Regions from separate parts of the Tenacibaculum platacis genome, predicted to be linked through region 2. Evidence: riboswitches for the same ligand, from Rfam matches in the RefSeq annotation. Region 2 holds a riboswitch; the other holds the start of a gene.
What was found. Region 2 has a riboswitch for thiamine pyrophosphate ahead of ABNT61_RS08585 (TonB-dependent receptor). Riboswitches for the same ligand answer to the same signal wherever they lie in the genome.

Region 1 (9,855 bases), 1.8 Mb from region 2:
AAGGTGGTTAATACCTTAAAGTTCATGATTAAATGTGTTGATAGTGAAAGGAATGTAACAGAAGTGTAAAATAAAAACATAAGCGTTTTAAATTTTGGTAAGAATGGAATTCCTACATAATATCTATCAGAAGAATGAATAACAATTTAACAGATAAGAAAGGTTTTATTTGATCAAAATAAATATATTTGCACCTGAAAAGAAAAGTAAAAAAAGCTATGTTTTTTCCTTTCTAAATTATTTGTAAATAACGGTTTTGCGGATTCTCTTAAGATGTTTTGCAATGCTAATTAACTATTAAAAATGTTTTTTTATGAAAAGAATATTACTCTTTTTATTATTAATGCATGTGTTTTTTATACATGCTCAAACCAATGTAAGTGGAACACTTACTTCAGATACAACTTGGAATAAAGAAGGATCTCCATATAATTTAACATCTACTTTAGGTGTTTTTGATGGGGCGATTTTAACCATTGAAGCCGGAGTTGTAGTTACAGGAGATTTTGATTTACTAGTTAAGGGAGTAATTAAACTAGAAGGAGAATCGAATGATAAAATTTTATTTAGAAATACTAGATTGATTTTTAAAGATACTGATTTAGACAACTCTATTGTTAATTATGTTGATTTCCAAAATGAATCTGGAATTCAATTAGCTGATGAAGGAGAGCATAATCAAGATCCAATTAAGAATTCAGGAACACTTCTAGTGAAAAATTCAATTTTTAATAATGGGACTTACGCTAGGACTAAAGGATATTCAACAACAGCAAAACTTAGATTATTTAATTGTGAAATAATAGATGCAACAATTAAAGGATATTATCCAAGAAGTGAGGAAATTGAAATAGATGAGTGTTTTATTAAAAGGGGAGTAATAAACTCGGATTCTTATAACGATGGAATTTTCTTAAATAAAACAATTGTCGAAGGGACAAATTTTAGAATTGGATGTTGTGGTGCAAATTTTAATATCGAGGCTTCGGATATAAAAGATTCAAATTTTGAAGATTATAATAATTATTACACAGTATCTATTAACAATACATTAGTAAGAAATACCTTGTTTAACCTGCAGTCTGGAGATTTGGAAATTAGTAATTCGTTATTAGTGAGTCCTAATCAATTGGATGGGTTCCTTGTAAAATCTAGAAGTATTAATTTATCTAATGTAATTTTTAATGGTAAAGGAATGGGAGGCGCTGTTAAAATATTAGATAAGGATTTTACAAGTAGTATTCAAAACTGTACATTTAGTAATTATGATGCTGCAGTTGTTTTAAATAATAGTTATGATTATACAGGTCCTGAAATTAGTAGAAATGCTAAAAGTAAAAGTCAAAAGAGTTCATTCAACTTTACTTTCAAGAATAATAATTTATTAAATATTCAAGATCATAATTTTGTAAATAATTTCAACTCAAATATTGATGCTACCAGTAATTATTGGGGGACAACTGAGGAGTCAGTTATATCAAGTAAAATAATAGACGGATTAGATGATATTAATTATGGAATTGTAGACTTCTCAAGTTTTTTAACTTCAGCTACGAGCAACGCACCAATTGCTACTCCACAAAATGTATTTAAAGGAGTAACAGATAACGGTGTCACTATAATGTGGGATGAGGTAAATGATCCGGAACTTAGTGGATATAAGGTTTATTATAAAACCAGCGCAACGGATGATTTTATTTTATTTCAAGACGTAGGTGTAGATAATAGTTTCTCTACAGATCAAATTTCGGTTAACTCAATTATCACCGTAAAATCATATTCGATTAATGCTGATGGAGTAAATGATTATCTTGAGGGTAATGAAAGTGACTATTCTGAAGAAGCTCAAAATATCATAACTGATATTAATTTAAAGTCATCTAATATTTGTTCTGGAGACAATATTGATTTAAGTTTTAAATCTAATTATAGTTATGCGAATAACGAGTTTATTCTGCAGATTTCCGATACAAATGGTTCGTTTGATTCACCTCTTGAATTAGCAAGGATTATGAATGCTAATGAGGGGTTTTCGGTTCCTGTTCCTGCTGAATTAGAAAAGAATAAAACATACCGTATTAGAATTCTAACAACGGAAAATAATTTCAAAGGAGAAGAGCTGGAAGTTGTCTTTAATGAAGAAATAAATGCTCAGTTTGAATTAAGTAATTCTACATCTTGTGAAGGTGAAATCATTATTGTTGATTATGTTGGATCGTTATCTGTTGATATGGATTTTATTTGGGATTTTAAGGGAGCAACTATTATTTCTGGAACTAATGCAGGACCATTTGAACTATTATGGAATCAACAAGGAGAGAAAGAAATTACATTAGAGGTTGTTTCAAATGGTTGTTCTTCAAAGTCAATGCAGGTTGTAACAATTGAGGGCAAACCAAGTGCTGATTTTTCAGTTAATGAATTTGTATGTGAAGGCGCAAACGCATCAATTACATATAATGGAGTTGTATCGAATGATGCTGTTTTTAATTGGAATTTTGATGGAGCAGAAATTGTATCAGGAACTGGATCAGGTCCGTATGAAATTACCTGGAATGAAAATTATGGAGAAAAAAATATTTCGTTAACAGTAACTGATAATGGTTGTACTTCTGACGAGATTATTAAAAAGGTGCAACACAATCCATATCCAAATGTTGGTATAGAAGCAAATGAACAAGTTTGTTTAGGTGATAAAACAACAATAACTTATACAGGTGACGAATTAAATAATGCTAATTATAATTGGAACTTTAATGGAGGTAATGTTATTTCAGGATCAGGTTCTGGGCCTTATGAAATTCAATGGTATAGTGAAGGCGTAAAAAATATTAGTTTAGAAGTTATACAAAATGGGTGTGCAGTTACAGTTGAAAAAGAGATTACTGTTTCACAAACTCCTACTTCATATTTTTATTTAAGTAATTATAATATTTGTAATAGTGGTACAACAACTGTTTACTATTATGGTAGTGGTGATGATAGTTCAATTTATAATTGGGATTTTGATGGAGCAGAAGTAATTTCAGGTACAGGAAGAGGGCCATACGAAATCACTTGGAATGATAATTATGGAGAAAAGAATATCACGCTATCGGTTTCTAATAATAACTGTACTTCGCAAACCACAACTCAAAAAGTTCAGTTTAATCAATCTCCAACATTAAGCTTTAATGCAGAAAGTTCTGTTTGTAAAGGAGAATTATATACAATTGAATTCACAGGAGATAATTTTACGGATATATATTGGTCTTTTGATGGAGCAGAAATAGTTTCAGGTTCTGGTGCTGGTCCTTATGAGCTAAGATGGAACAATTCAGGTGATAAAAACATTAACGTTGCAGTATATAATAATGGATGTTATTCAGGAGATATTGTCAAAGTTGAGGTAAAGGAAAGTCTAGAAACACCAGAGATATGTGTTGTGACGGTAGATGAAGAATCGCTAAAGAATAAAATAGTTTGGGATTATTATTCTGATAACTTAAGCCAGTTTGCAATTTATAAAGAAACGGTTGTAGCAGGGAGTTATGAACTTTTATCCTATGTTGGAGCAGATACAAATTCTTTTATAGATGAAAATTCATCGCCAGCCCAAAGTTCAAGTCTTTATAAAATTTCTGCCATTGATAAATGTGGTGGTGAAACAGATTTAGGTACATACCACAAAACAATTCATTTAGTGTTAACTCCTGGAATTGGTAATTCATGGAACATGATTTGGAATGATTATGAAGGATTTGAATTTTACACGTACAGAATTCATAGAAGTATTGATGGAGGAGATTATGAATTATTGACTGAAGTTTCAAGTAATCTAAACTCTTATACAGATTTAAATGTAAGTTCTCCTAATGTTGCTTATTATATTGAAGTTATAAGTTCAAATCCATGTGGTAACGAAACGAATGAAAGAAAAGGAACTTTTAATTCAATTTCATCTAAATCTAATGTTGCAACAACATCTACAACTCTTAGTGTTAATGAATTTCTTTTAAAAGAGTTAAAAATTGGACCAAATCCAACTACCAACAAATTATACATTAAATCTAATAGCTTAGATTTAGAAAAATATAATTTGTATTCAATACATGGTCAATTAGTAAAATCTAATAAAACAATTACTGAGGATAATATAGACTTATCAAAACTAGCTAGAGGTACTTATATTTTGAAACTCAAAACAAATAAAGGTACACTTGTTAAAAAAGTAATTAAGAAATAATAAATATAAGAGTCTACAATGTAGACTCTTTTTTTTTATATTTGATTCATAAAACTTTAGGAGTAGCTAGTAGAACTAGTTTGAGAAATATCCTTAGAACCTGATTTGGTTAATACCAGCGTAGGGAAAAGTAATCTTCATTATAGTACATCTTTATTGGATGTGTTGATGCTTCTAGAGTTTATTTAATATGTTTTTATGATAACAGTTAAAATAAACGATTCTAATAAAACTTTCAAAACGGAGTGTAATCTCATCAGAATGATTGAAGAACTAAATATTCAATCCAATGGAATTGCTATTGCCGTAAATAATTCAATTGTAAAAAAGTCTGACTGGAGTAATCATAAATTATCAGAGAATGATAATGTATTGATTATTAAATCTACTCAAGGAGGATAAAAACGAACAACAAAACAACCTTTTCAATGAAGAAAAAAGATACAGCACCAAAACAAGATGGAGTAACTAGAAATCCATTTCCAAATTCTAAAAAGATTTATGTTCAAGGAAAAATACATCCTGAAATTCAAGTAGCCATGCGTGAAATTACATTGAATGATACTGTAGATTCAATGACGAAAAAACGTACACCAAATGAACCAGTTACGGTTTATGATACATCAGGACCATACACGGATCCAGATAAGAAAATCAACATCCATAATGGACTGGAGAGAATTAGAGAAGATTGGATTACAAGTAGAGGTAATGTAGAAGAGTTAGAAGCTTTCACATCAGATTATTGTAACGAAAGATTAAATGATGAAAGTTTAGATCACTTACGCTTTAATTTAAAACATAAACCGAAAAGAGCTAAAAAAGGAGAGAATGTTACTCAATTACATTATGCTAAAAAAGGAATTATAACTCCAGAAATGGAATATGTTGCCATTCGTGAAAATCAACGAATTGATGAAATGACACGTTTGTCTAAGCAACATCCTGGTCAAGATTTTGGAGCAAGTATTCCGGAGAAAATAACTCCAGAATTTGTTCGTGAAGAAGTAGCAAGAGGTCGTGCTGTAATTCCTTCAAATATTAATCATCCAGAAGCAGAACCTATGATTTTAGGTCGTAATTTCTTGGTGAAAATTAATGCAAATATTGGGAACTCGGCAACAACATCTTCTATTGAAGAAGAGGTAGAAAAGGCTGTTTGGGCTTGTCGTTGGGGAGCTGATAATATTATGGATTTATCTACTGGAAAAAATATTCATGAAACTCGTGAGTGGATTATTCGTAACTCTCCAGTTCCAATAGGTACGGTTCCAATTTATCAAGCATTAGAAAAGGTAAATGGCGTAGCTGAAGATCTAACTTGGGAGATATTTAAAGATACCTTAATAGAGCAAGCAGAACAAGGTGTAGATTATTTTACAATTCACGCTGGAGTTCGTTTAGCTTATGTACCAATGACCGCAAAACGTATTACAGGTATTGTATCTCGTGGTGGATCTATTATGGCAAAGTGGTGTTTAGCACATCACAAAGAGAGTTTCTTATATACGCATTTTGAGGAGATTTGTGAAATTATGAAAGCTTATGATGTGGCTTTTTCTTTAGGAGATGGTTTACGTCCTGGTTGTATTGCAGATGCAAATGATGAAGCTCAGTTCGCAGAATTAGAAACATTAGGAGAGTTAACAAAAATAGCTTGGAAACATGAAGTACAGTGCTTTATTGAAGGTCCAGGTCACGTGCCAATGCACATGATTAAGGCTAATATGGATAAGCAATTAGAAGCTTGTGGTGAAGCTCCATTTTATACATTAGGACCATTAACAACTGATATTGCACCAGGTTATGATCATATTACTTCAGGTATTGGAGCAGCAATGATTGGTTGGTACGGAACAGCAATGTTATGTTACGTTACACCAAAAGAGCATTTAGGTTTACCGAATAAAGATGATGTTCGTACTGGAGTAGTTACTTATAAATTAGCTGCACATGCTGCTGACTTAGCAAAAGGACATCCAGGTGCTCAACATAGAGATGATGCTTTGAGTAAAGCTCGTTTTGAATTCCGTTGGGAAGATCAATTTAATTTAGGTTTAGATCCAGAATTAGCTAGGGAATATCACGATGAAACTTTACCGGCTGAAGGAGCAAAAATTGCACATTTCTGTTCTATGTGTGGACCAAAATTCTGTTCTATGAAAATATCTCAAGAAGTGAGAGATTATGCTGCACAGAAAGATTTAGAGGAATCTAGTGCGATTGAGCAGGGAATGAAAGAAAAATCAGAAGAGTTCAAAGAAAAAGGTTCAGAAGTTTATTTATAAATAGTCTGAATTATGAATGTCATTACGAGGAGGAAACGACGAAGTAATCTGTTTTATAAAGTAGATTGCTTCATTTCATTCGCAATGACAATATTTAAATGCTGAAAATTAATAACTAATTATGTTAATAGTTTTAACTTCTGAACGAAAAATAGAAAATGAAGCAATGCTTTTAAACCAATTGTTTGAAAATGGTTTAGAAGTGTTGCATCTTAGAAAGCCGACTTTTACTATTGATGGTTATCGTGAGCTTCTTAGAAATGTTGACAAACAATACTACCAAAGAATTGTAATTCATCAATTTCATGATTTGTGCAAAGAATTCAAGCTTAAAGGAATTCATATACAGGAACAACCAAGAATAGATTTAGGAGATCAACTTTTTGAGTATTTTCAATTATTTAAGTCTGAAGGCTTTTCAGTAAGTAGTTCTTTTCATGAACCAGAAGTTTTGAATGCTTGTTCAATCAAATTCGATTATCATTTATTGAGTCCAGTGTTTTCTTCAATATCTAAACAAGGATATAAAGGAAGAGGTTTTGATGTTAATCACATTGATAAAACAATTATAGGAATGGGAGGCGTAAATACCGAAACCATTCATAAAGTTTATGAATTGGGATATTCTGGAGTTGGTGTTCTTGGTGGTATTTGGAATTCTGAAAATAGTACTGAAAGTTTTAAATTAATTTCTAAAGAATGTAATAAGGTTAGAGATTTTAATCTGGAGCTTTTATCTGGTGATGGAGAATTAACAAAGCTAAAAGAAATTCTATCAGACAAGTATACTCAGCTTGATATAGATAATGCTCTTATTAGTGCCGTAGCTTATGGTAAAAAGGAAGTTGCTGATTATCTTATTTCTCTCGGTGCAGATATTTCTTATGGTGATTATGAAGGCGTTTATTATGCAGTTCATAATAATGAGTTAGAAGGTGTTAAATACGCAATTTCAAAAGGAGTAGATATTAATGTAAATGAAGGAATGATTCTTAATGCTGCGATTTATACAACCATTCAAGCGAAGTGTAAAGAAATGCTTAAATGGATTTTAGAACATAAAGCGTCGGTAGAATTATTAACTCAAGATTCTAAAGATTTACTGGGAAAGTATGGAACAAAAGAACAACAAGAGTTAATTAATAGTTTATACATTGAAAACTAGACCTTACATATTAACTATCGCTGGTTTTGATCCAACAAATGGAGCAGGTTTAACAGCAGATGTGAAAACCTTTGAGAAATTAAAATGTTATGGTTTATCTGTTTGTACGGCGAACACAATACAAAGTGATACTGAATTTCTAAAGTGTGATTGGATAGAAATCGATATCATTTTAGAGCAGATTCGAGTTTTGATGAATCGCTTTTCAGTTAATGTGGTAAAGATTGGAATCGTAGAGAATTGGATAACACTATCTAAAATTATTGATTTGGTATTGAGTTTAAATCCTAACTCGAGAATAATTCTAGATCCAGTTTTGAAATCGTCATCTGGATTTTCGTTTCACGAGAATTTTAATGAGAAAGATTTTGATGAGATTTTGGCAAAGATCTATATGATTACACCGAATTATCAGGAAATACAAAATCTATATCAACGAAAAAGTATAGAGGAAACTATTACTCATATACAATCAAAAACCAACGTGTTTTTAAAAGGAGGTCATAATTCAGAAAAGCTTGGAGTCGACTATTTATATACGATAGAAGGAAAAACACATCCTTTTAATCCTAAAAAAGGAATAAAAATATACGAAAAGCATGGTAGTGGTTGTGTTTTGTCATCAGCCATTGCAAGCCATATTGCTTTAAAATATCCATTAGTAAAATCTTGTTTTAAAGGAAAAAGATATATCGAGAAAGTATTGAGTTCTAATAAAACTTTACTAGGATATCACAATTAATTATAATGATAAGTAAATTACAATATATATCACAAGGAGCTACTCCAGAAGAACATTTAGTAAACATTCAAAATGCTTGTACAGCAGGATCAGAATGGGTTCAACTTCGTTTAAAAAATCAAACGGATGAGGTAATTTTAGAAACGGCTAAAAAAGCAAGAGAAATTACTAATCATTTTCAAACGAGATTAATAATTAATGATCATTATAAGATTGCAAAACAAGTAAAGGCAGATGGAGTTCATTTGGGTAAAACCGATGCTTGCCCAGCAGTTGTAAGAGAGTATTTAGGAAAACTGTTTATTATAGGAGGTACGGCAAATACTCTGGAAGATTGTAAAACTTTACTTGAAAAACAAGTTGACTATATTGGACTTGGACCATTTAGATATACTGAAACGAAGAAAAATTTAAGCCCGATTCTAGGTCTAGAAGGTTATCAAGTGCTACTAGAAGAGTTAAATACGGAAACTCCCGTAATTGCTATCGGAGGAATTGTTTTAGAAGATGTATCATCATTATTGAAAACAAATATTCACGGAATTGCAGTATCAGGAGAAATAACTAAAGACTTCAATTCGATTTCAAAATTTCATCAAATATTAAAAGCAGGAAGTTCGCAAGAACAAGTTTTTAAACTAGATTCAAACAACTAAGAATTATGAGTTCATTACAAATAGCAGATAAAACATTTACATCACGTTTGTTTACAGGAACAGGCAAGTTCAGTTCTTCAGAATTAATGCGTGATGCTTTGTTGGAGAGTGAGAGTGAATTAGTAACAGTAGCTCTAAAAAGAGTTGATGTGCAAAATGAAGAAGATGATATTTTGACTCATTTAAATCATCAACGAATTAATTTATTACCAAATACTTCTGGTGTAAGAAATGCAAAAGAAGCTGTGTTTGCGGCAGAATTATCAAGAGAGGCGTTGGAAACAAATTGGGTAAAACTAGAAATTCACCCCGACCCTAAATATTTATTACCAGATCCAATTGAAACTTTAAAGGCTGCAGAAGAATTAGTAAAAAAAGGATTTATAGTAATGCCATATATTCATGCCGATCCTGTTTTATGTAAAAGATTAGAAGAAGTAGGAACTCAATGTGTAATGCCTTTAGGAGCTCCAATAGGAAGTAATAAAGGATTAAAAACATTAGAGTTTTTAGATATTATAATTGAACAATCGAATGTTCCTGTAGTAGTTGATGCTGGAATTGGCTCTCCATCACATGCAGCTCACGCAATGGAAATTGGTGCAGATGCAGTTTTAGTGAACACAGCAATTGCGGTTTCACAAAATCCAGTGGCAATGGCAAAAGCTTTTAAAATGGCTGTGGAGGCCGGTAGAATGGCATATGAAGCAAAATTAGCTCCTGTAAAAAAACATGCAGAAGCAAGTAGTCCTTTAACTTCGTTTTTAAGTTAGTATAGA
Region 2 (9,855 bases):
TTTTTCCAGCTAACATAACATCAGTAGCACGGCGAATTGCATCAACTGCAGATTCTTTACATCCGTATTTGTTATCGAACTTAGATTTAGTTACAGAATCATTTACGTTGATTGCTGGCATTGGTAAAGTACCATTCTTTACTCTTTCATATAAACGGTGAACTCCTGTTGTAGTTTCTTCAGATAATCCGTTGATTCCTTCAGCTAACTCAGGATATTTATCTAACACCATATTTGTTAAATCACCACCATCGTCTAAGATCATATTTAATGGCTTCTTCTCTTCTCCAAAGAATAAAGTTTGCTCAATACACCAATCAAATTCTTCTTCGTTCATTCCTTTCCAAGCGTATACTGGAGTACCAGCAGCAGCAATAGCAGCAGCAGCTTGATCTTGAGTAGAGAAAATATTACAAGAACTCCAAGTAACTTCTGCACCTAAAGCTTGTAAAGTTTCGATTAAAACCGCAGTTTGAATGGTCATGTGTAAACATCCTGCAATTCTAGCACCTTTTAAAGGTTGCTCATCTTTATACTCTTCACGTAAACTCATTAAACCTGGCATTTCAGCTTCTGCCAATTCAATTTCTTTTCTTCCCCAATCTGCTAAAGAAATATCTTTAACTTTGTAAGGAACATACGCAGCGGTTTTTGTGCTCATATTTTTGTATATTTATTATATTCTGTTTTGAGTCGCAAAATTACAAAATAACTTTCTAAATCATGCCTCTATATAAAACAATCAATATTAACAAACATTCTAAAGTTTTGATTTGGAAGATTGAAGAGTCTTTCGACACACTTTCTGAAGGAATTGAGTTATCTCCACAAAGTGCTGATCGCGTGTCTCAAATGAAATCAGAAATACATCGAAGAGGCTTTTTAAGTGTTCGTCATTTGTTGAAAGAAGTTGGTTATTCGGATAGTGATTTGTTTTATGATGAATATGGAAAACCACATTTAAAAGATGGTACTCAAATTTCTATTACGCATTCATTTATATTTTCTGCTTTAATCATTTCTAAGGAAAATAAAGTTGGAATTGACATTGAAAAAAGGCGTGATAAAATTGTAAAAATTGCACATAAGTTTACTCCAATTGAAGAGTACAAATCCATTGCAAATCATGATGCATTAGTTAGTAAATTAACTATTGTTTGGGGAGCAAAAGAAAGTTTGTATAAAATCTACGGAAAGAAAAAGTTACTTTTCTTAAATCACATTTATATCGAAGATTTCTCTTTTGACACCAGCTCAACAACAGGAAAAATATTATATGAAGGTGTTACTTCTGAATATGATATTCATTTTGAGGAAATAGAAGATTTCACGTGTGTGTATGCTTTTTAATTTTTTTTCCATAGTGTAAAGTTTTGGTATGAGTTTTGATTTTATTCTGCTCATCACTTAAAAACTAAATTACTATGAAATTACAATACTTATTACTGATTAGTCTAACAATTCTATTCTTCAATTGTAAAACAGACAAATTAGAACCATTTGTTCCTGAAAATCACTTAGCAAGTTTTCAAACTGAAAAACCTCAGTTTTTCGATTTAGATACTTTAGACTACAAAACAATTATTGGAAAACATGGCACAAAAATAATTTACTACAGAGAACTTTTTGATACTATTTATAAAGATCCTATTCAATTAGAGTTAATTGAATTGTATGACTTTAAAGAAATTCTTTATCGAAATATTCCAACCATAACAACAAAAGATGAATTATTAGAAACATCGGGAGTCTTAAAAATTAAGTTCACTTCTAATGGAAAAGAACTAGAAATTAGAGAAGGTCAGAAACTATTAATTTACCCTCCTACTGGTAAACTTAAAAACAATGATATTTTCTTGTCAGAAAAAGATTCTATAACAAATATCAAATGGAATATTACTGAACAAAATTATGTTTCTAAATCTATATTACTAGGAGGTGGTATTTCGAAAAGAATATATATTCCTTTTGACTCATTGTCCGAAAATGAAAAAAGCAGAATTAAAAGTAACCAAATAATTAATGCAGATGAATTAATTCACCTAGAGCTGAGAAACGAACTTAACTCCTTTATTTTAGAAAGTATAAAAGAAAAATGGATTAATATTGATAAATTCATTCAACCAGAGAAGAGAATTTCTTTTAATATTGAAGAAAACATTGACTTCTCGGGTTATAATACTTATGTACAGTATGAAGATCTCAATTCTTTTTTGTCTTACACGATGACAGAAGACATGTTAACTCTTAAAAACATTCCAATAAAAGGACGAGTAAACTTGATTGTTGTAGGTAGAAATTTAGAGGAAATATTCTTTGACAAAATAAATCTAAATACTATTTCTGATAATTCTGAGATTAAATTAAATATGAAAAAAACTTCAAAACAAGATCTGAAAAAACTATTTGAATAATAGTCTTTATTTTTGCAGGAAATACTATTCAATGAAAATATCAGTAGAGTTAACACTTACTCCGCTTCAAGATAATTTTGAAGAACCTATTATTAATTTCATCAAGAAACTTAGAGCTTCTGGTTTGACTATTCTTGAGAATCCTTTGAGCACTCAAGTTTATGGAGATTACGATACAGTAATGCAATTATTAACTTCAGAAGTTAAAGAAACCTTTGAAGCAATAGACAATGGACTACTTCAAATGAAAATTGTAAAAACTGATAGAAGCGACTATGAACCAAATTTTTGATTTTTTATTCAGCCAATACGAAGGATCAAGTACTCTTGATGTTACGTTAGAAATAGTGGCTGTGGTTTTCGGTTTTCTTTCAGTTTGGTATTCTAAACAAAATAAGATTTGGGTTTTCCCTACTGGAATGATAAGCACGGCTATTTTCGTTTATCTTCTTTTGAAATGGGGATTACTTGGTGATATGATGATTAATGGTTATTACTTCATCATGAGTGTTTACGGTTGGTATATTTGGACACAAACTAAAGACGGACATGTAGCACATCCAATTTCAAGAACCACTTTAAAAGAAAAGAAAATTAGTGTTGCAATTTTCTTTGCTACATTGATTTTTGTGTATGTTGTTTATGCAACTTTCGACAAATGGAATGATTGGACAGCTTATATAGATACAATTACCACTGCTGTGTTTTTTGTAGGAATGTGGTTAATGGCAAGAAGAAAAATAGAAAACTGGATTTACTGGATTATAGGTGATCTTATTTCTGTGCCTTTATATTTATACAAAGGCTTTGTATTTACAAGTTTTCAATATTTAATATTTACATTTATAGCAATACTAGGATATTTAGCATGGAAGAAAAGCTTAGACAATCCGAAATTAATTTAGTAAAGGTAGTTCTGTTTGGCCCAGAAAGTACTGGTAAAACAACACTTTCTCGTCAGCTTGCTCGACATTACAATACAGTTTGGGCACCAGAATATGCGAGGGAATATTTACAAGACAAATGGAATAATGAACGTAAAACTTGTGAAGAAAGTGATTTAATTCCAATTGCTATCGGTCAAATGGATTTAGAAAACTCTCTAGCAAAAAAGGCTGACAAATTATTGATTTGTGATACAGATTTGCTAGAAACTAAAGTATATTCAGAAGAATATTATGGTGGATTTGTAGATCCGTTATTAGATGAATTCGCTATTAAAAACACCTATGACATTTACTTCCTAACATATATAGATACACCTTGGGAAGAAGACGATTTAAGAGATAGACCTGAACAACGTGAAGAAATGTTTAACGCGTTTAAAAATGCTCTAGAAAAATATAATCGTCCTTATATTCTTTTAAAAGGAGATAAAGAAACCAGATTAAAAAAAGCCACTCAAATTATTGATGATTTGATTGCTAAAAAAGAAAATCTACATTCATATTCAGACTCTTTGATTGATTTAGATCTCCATTTTTTACATCAAAATATTGATCCAAATACATTAATGCACTAATCTTGGATAAAAGTAACATTCAAACCGAAATTCAATTTAAAGCTATTAGAAGTTCAGGACCAGGTGGTCAACACGTGAATAAAGTAGCTTCCAAAGTTGAATTGTATTTTGATATTCAAAATTCTCAAGGTTTAACTTCTCGCGAAAAAGAAATTATTACAACTAAACTTGCAAATAAAATATCTAAAAACGGTCAATTACTTTTATACTCTCAAGAAAGCAGATCACAACATAAAAATAAAGAAATTGTAACTCAACAACTTTTTCAACTACTCACTTCAAGTTTAGTACAACCTAAAAAAAGAAGATCTACAAAACCAACCAGAAGTTCATTAGTTAAAAAAGCTAAAAACAAACAAAAACATTCTTTAAAAAAGCAATTAAGGCGAAAACCTAACTTAGATTAACTAAATTTCTTACTCGTTAATTTAAAATTCCACCTTACCTTTGCACCGTTCTCATAAAGGGGTGCCAATTATAGGCTGAGATCAAACCCATAGAACCTAGAACAGGTAATGCTGTTTAGGGAATAATGAGTGCTAATTGAACATGTAAATGTTTTTTAATGAAGTATAAAAAGTTATGCTTCACTCTAAATGCGCTCATACATACAGTATTCAAAAAACAACGAATAATTGCCTCTTTTTATTCATTTATTTTAAAAATGAAGTTTTTAAACATTTGTAAAAGAGTGAAGATGTTAGTATCTCTTTTATTCATTTCAATTTCATTAGCGGTTAATGCACAAACAGAGCAAATAACTGGTAAAGTAGTTGATAGTAATTCAAAACCATTAAATGGTGCTAGTGTAGTTATTCGAACTATAAAAAAAGGATCTATAACTGATGCTGATGGTAACTTTTCTATGAGAGTTCCTAAAGGAAGTTATACCCTTGAAGTTTCTTTCGTTGGATATACTACTATTAAAAAAGAAATTGCCTCAGGAACTAAAGACGTTTTGATTACATTAAAATCAGAAGATGAAGTTTTAGATGAGGTTTTAGTTTCATCAATTCGTGTAAAAGCAGACGCTCCAGTTACACACTCAAACTTATCTAAAAAACAAATTGCAAAACGCAATTTAGGTCAGGATATTCCTGTATTATTAAATTATTTACCTTCGGTGATTTCCTCATCTGATGCTGGTGCTGGAGTTGGATACACATACATGAGAGTTCGTGGTTCTGATGCAACAAGAATTAACGTAACTATAAACGGTATTCCATACAACGATCCTGAAAGTCAAGGAACGTTCTGGGTTAATTTAGGAGATTTTGCATCTTCTACGCAAAGCTTACAATTACAGCGTGGAGTTGGTACATCAACTAATGGATCAGGAGCATTTGGAGCAAGTTTAAACATTTTAACTGATGCTATTTCTGAGGAAGCTGGAGGAGAAATTTCGAATTCATTCGGATCTTTTGGAACTAGAAAACATACCGTAAAATTTACTACTGGTAGATTGAATGATCATTTCGAATTCTCAGGACGTTTATCTAATATTTATTCTGATGGTTACGTTGATAGAGCTTTTACAGATTTAAAATCTTACTTCTTACAAGGAAGTTACTCTGATGAAAACACTTTAATTAAAGCTGTGGTATTTGGTGGACAGGAACAAACGTATCAAGCATGGTTTGGTTTAACTGCTCAGCAATTAGAGGAAGACCGTCGTCAAAACCCTTATACTTATGATAACGAAACGGATAACTATTGGCAAGACCATTATCAGCTGCACTGGAATGAGAAGTTTAGCGATAAGTTATCTACAAATATCGGTTTAAATTATACTCGTGGTAAAGGATATTTTGAGCAATATAAGCCTGGAGAATCTGCTCCAGATTTCAATAACTTAATAGTTGATGGAAGTGATGTAATTGTTCGTCGTTGGTTAGATAACCATTTCTATGTATTTAATGCGGCTGCAACTTATACTACTGATGGAATTGAAATTATTGCCGGAGGATCTTACAGTAACTATACAAATGATCATTATGGAGAAGTAATTTGGGGAAGTGATCTAGCTCCAAATACGAATATCAGAGATCGTTATTATTTTAGTGATGCTAAAAAACATGATTTAAGTTCTTTTATCAAAACAAACATTAGAGTTAATGATAAATTAAACGCTTATGTTGATTTACAAGGAAGGTTCGTGAGTTATAGAACTGGCGGACTAAATTCTGATAGAGTTCCTTTAGATATTGATAAAGATTTCAACTTCTTTAACCCTAAAGTAGGTTTAACGTATAAATTAAACGACGCTAACAGTTTCTATTTATCATACGCACGAGCGAACAGAGAGCCAAATAGAAATGATTTTGAAGGTGGAAACACACAACATGAAACTTTAGATGATTTTGAATTAGGATGGCGTTTAGCAACAGATAATATTAAAATAAATACGAACTTATTCTACATGGATTATACGAATCAGTTAGTATTATCTGGAGCTATTAATAATGTTGGAGAACCTTTAAGAGAAACAAGTGGAAGTAGTTTCCGTTTTGGATTAGAGATTGATGCAGATATTACACTAACAGAATATCTTGCAGTTAAACCTAATTTAGGTTTAAGTACAAACCAAAATAGAGATTTTAATGCGCCGATCGATGGAGTTCTTGAAAATTTAGGAAACACAAACATTTCTTTTTCTCCTAATGTGATTGTAGGAAATTCATTAGTATTTACTCCTACTGATGATCTTCAAATTGCATTTTTATCTAAATATGTAGGAGAACAATTTATGGGGAATTTAGGTGGAAGAATTTCTAATAACGAAAAATTAGATGGTTACTTTACTAGTGATTTAAATATTATCTATGAAGTTGAAACAAACAAAATTTTCGATTCTATAGTATTTACGGGATTAGTAAATAACATTTTTAATAAAGAATATGTAGATAGAGGATACTATTTCTTCTTTGATGATACTTGGACAACGCCAGGTGTTACTACTACAGTTGATGGAGCAGGATATTATCCACAAGCTACTATTAACTTTTTAGCAGGAGTTACTTTTAAGTTCTAGTTTTATATATTATCAAATAAAAAAGCCGAGTTTGAAACTCGGCTTTTTTTATATTATTGAAGAAACGATACTACCACACTAAAAACAATATAAATCGGATATCCATAAATGGAAAATTTATACTTGTAGTCTTTTTCTTCCTTATTCTTTACGCTAAAAATTGTGAATATAATTCCTGCAACTAAAAGCAAAAATATAATTATTGATAATCCCATCATTCGTATGTAAAAATTTTCCGCGCTATGCACAAGTGGAAAATAATTGTACGCTAAATATCCTGACAAAATATTCAATAACACAATGTAAACAAGAAGCCGGAAAGACCAACTCTTATAATTTGTTTCCTTTTTCATATAAATTTTTATTTCATTCTTCCTACTGCACAGCTTACAAATGATTTTGCTTTGTGCATTATATTATTAGTATCTCCAACTTCAGGATATCCTAATTTAGAAAGTTTTTCTTTTATAGTTTCTACTAAACTATCAGGAGAGTTGAACGTAACTTTTGAATCCGTAACATTAACATCTACATTATCTACTCCTTTTATTTCTGACAATTCTGAAGTGATTGTTTTTGCACAACCACCACACTTTAGGTTTTCTATATAAATCTCTTTAATCATTCTACTTTATTTTTCTTAATCCACTCCTTATATCCTCCTTTTACATTATATACATCGAAACCATTATCCACTAAAACTGATGCTGCTATTTTACTTCTACCGCCTGAACGACAATACACATATACAGGCTTTTTTTTATCTAGAACTTCAATAACTCTCGATTCAAAATTATTTGAAATCATGTTCACCTGAACAGCATCGAAAATTATTCCATTTTTAGTTTCTGAAGAGGTCCTAACGTCTAATAACTGAATATTTTTATCTTCTTTTAGAACTGTTTTTAAGTCATCAACTGTTATGTTCTTAACTCTTGAATCACTTTTGACACAAGAAGTTAAAACCAAGAGAAATAGAAAACTTAAAATTAACTTCTTCATGATTTCTTAACTGCTTAAGAGGACAAACAAACTGGCGTAGTTGTTTTAATATTCGTTTTTCGTATTGCACCAAACCCTCCAGCTACATCAATAACATTATGCATTCCTTTAGCTTTTAATATAGATGCTGCAATTACAGATCTGTATCCTCCTGCACAATGAATAAAGAAGTTTTTATCTTGAGGGAATACACTAATATAATCATTTAAATAATCTAATGGCGTGTTTTTCACATCTTTTATGTGTTCATTTTCATATTCTCCAGGTTTTCTAACATCAAAAACAATAGCATTTTTTCCAATTTCAACTTCTAAATCTTCAGCTGAAACAGATTGTAATGTATCTATAGTTTTACCAGAATTCTTCCAGCTTTCAAAACCGCCTTCTAAATATCCTATTACATTATCAAAACCAACTCTAGCTAACCTTGTAATAGTTTCTTGTTCTTTACCTTGAGGTGTTACTAAAACAATTGGTAGATTAATATCTTTAATTAATGCCCCTACCCAAGGTGCAAACGTTCCATTCAATCCAATAAACATTGATTTTGGAACGAATCCATCAATAAAATCAGATTGGTGACGCACATCTAATATTAAAGCATCGTATTTTTCAGTTTTCGAAATAAAATCTTCTACAGATAAAGACTTGGTTCCTTTTTCAAGTATTGTATCTATAGATTCATATCCTTCTTTATTCAATTTTACATTCAAAGGAAAATAGTCTGGAGGTGGTAATAAACCATCAGTAACTTCTTTAATAAACTCCTCTCTAGTCATATCAGCTCGTAAAGCATAATTTGACTGTTTTTGGTTTCCAATAGTACTCACAGTTTCTTTACTTAAATTCTTCCCACAAGCCGAACCAGCTCCATGAGCAGGATAAACTATCACATCATCATTCAATACCATAATCTTATTTCTTAGGCTATCAAATAAAAAACCTGCTAAATCCTCTTTTGTGATATCACCTTTTTGTGCTAAATCTGGCCTTCCAACATCTCCAATAAATAAAGTATCTCCACTGAATATTGCATAATCTTTCCCTGATTCATCTTTCAATAGATATATTGTACTTTCCATCGTATGACCTGGCGTATGAATAGCAACAATTTCTAAATCTCCAACAAAAAATGATTCATTATCCTTTGCTATATGCGCATCAAAATTTGTTTTTGCAGTTGGTCCATAAACAATTTGAGCTCCTGTTTTTTCTGCTAACGTAATATGTCCACTAACAAAATCAGCATGAAAATGGGTTTCAAAAATATATTTAACCTTAGCATTATCCTTCTCTGCTTTGTCTAAATAAGGCTGCACCTCTCTCAAAGGATCGATTATTGCTGCCTCTCCTTTACTTTCTATGTAATAAGCTCCTTGCGATAAACATTTGGTATAAATTTGCTCTATCTTCATTCTCTTTATTATTTATTTATACGCCTGATGTATATACTGCGCATATTTCTTTTGATTTTGATTATCTCCTGTTTTATAAAATAATACAGCCCAGTTTACTCTCATAAAAAAATGATCAATGCTAACAACATCTAACATTCCTGCTTTGAAAATTGCATCTCTAACGGGACCTTTAATACCTGCAAAATAAAATAGAATTCCTTTCCTTTTATAAAATACTATTAATTGCTTCAGCATTTCAATTCCTGTACTATCTACTCTATTTATACTCTCACCATCTAAAACAATTAGTTTTAAATTTTCACCTTTCTTATTCGCCATATACTCCAGTTGCTCTCTAAAGTAATTTGAATTTGCATAGAATAATTGGGCATCAAATCTAAAAACTAACACGTCGTCATCTATAATAACTTCTTTAAATCGGTTTTTATTTCTATAAAAATCTGAATCTGGCACTTTACCTAATTCTAC

Region 1: another riboswitch for thiamine pyrophosphate. It lies ahead of thiS (sulfur carrier protein ThiS); the one in region 2 lies ahead of ABNT61_RS08585 (TonB-dependent receptor).

Annotation. Positions count from the first base shown of each region.
Region 1 is NZ_OZ038523.1:3,745,134-3,754,988, forward strand. It holds gene ABNT61_RS16805 (T9SS type A sorting domain-containing protein) at 314-4,225, shown strand; TPP riboswitch at 4,274-4,369, shown strand; gene thiS (sulfur carrier protein ThiS) at 4,424-4,627, shown strand; gene thiC (phosphomethylpyrimidine synthase ThiC) at 4,654-6,513, shown strand; gene ABNT61_RS16820 (thiamine phosphate synthase) at 6,635-7,678, shown strand; gene ABNT61_RS16825 (hydroxymethylpyrimidine/phosphomethylpyrimidine kinase) at 7,668-8,420, shown strand; gene thiE (thiamine phosphate synthase) at 8,426-9,076, shown strand; gene ABNT61_RS16835 (thiazole synthase) at 9,082-9,849, shown strand.
Region 2 is NZ_OZ038523.1:1,956,221-1,966,075, forward strand. It holds gene ahcY (adenosylhomocysteinase) at 1-661, opposite strand, end outside; gene ABNT61_RS08555 (4'-phosphopantetheinyl transferase family protein) at 724-1,350, shown strand; gene ABNT61_RS08560 (hypothetical protein) at 1,425-2,414, shown strand; gene ABNT61_RS08565 (thiamine-binding protein) at 2,446-2,706, shown strand; gene pnuC (nicotinamide riboside transporter PnuC) at 2,690-3,319, shown strand; gene ABNT61_RS08575 (ATP-binding protein) at 3,283-3,936, shown strand; gene arfB (alternative ribosome rescue aminoacyl-tRNA hydrolase ArfB) at 3,939-4,343, shown strand; TPP riboswitch at 4,391-4,483, shown strand; gene ABNT61_RS08585 (TonB-dependent receptor) at 4,634-6,967, shown strand; gene ABNT61_RS08590 (heavy-metal-associated domain-containing protein) at 7,329-7,592, opposite strand; gene ABNT61_RS08595 (rhodanese-like domain-containing protein) at 7,589-7,969, opposite strand; gene ABNT61_RS08600 (MBL fold metallo-hydrolase) at 7,984-9,384, opposite strand; gene ABNT61_RS08605 (solute carrier family 26 protein) at 9,397-9,855, opposite strand, start outside.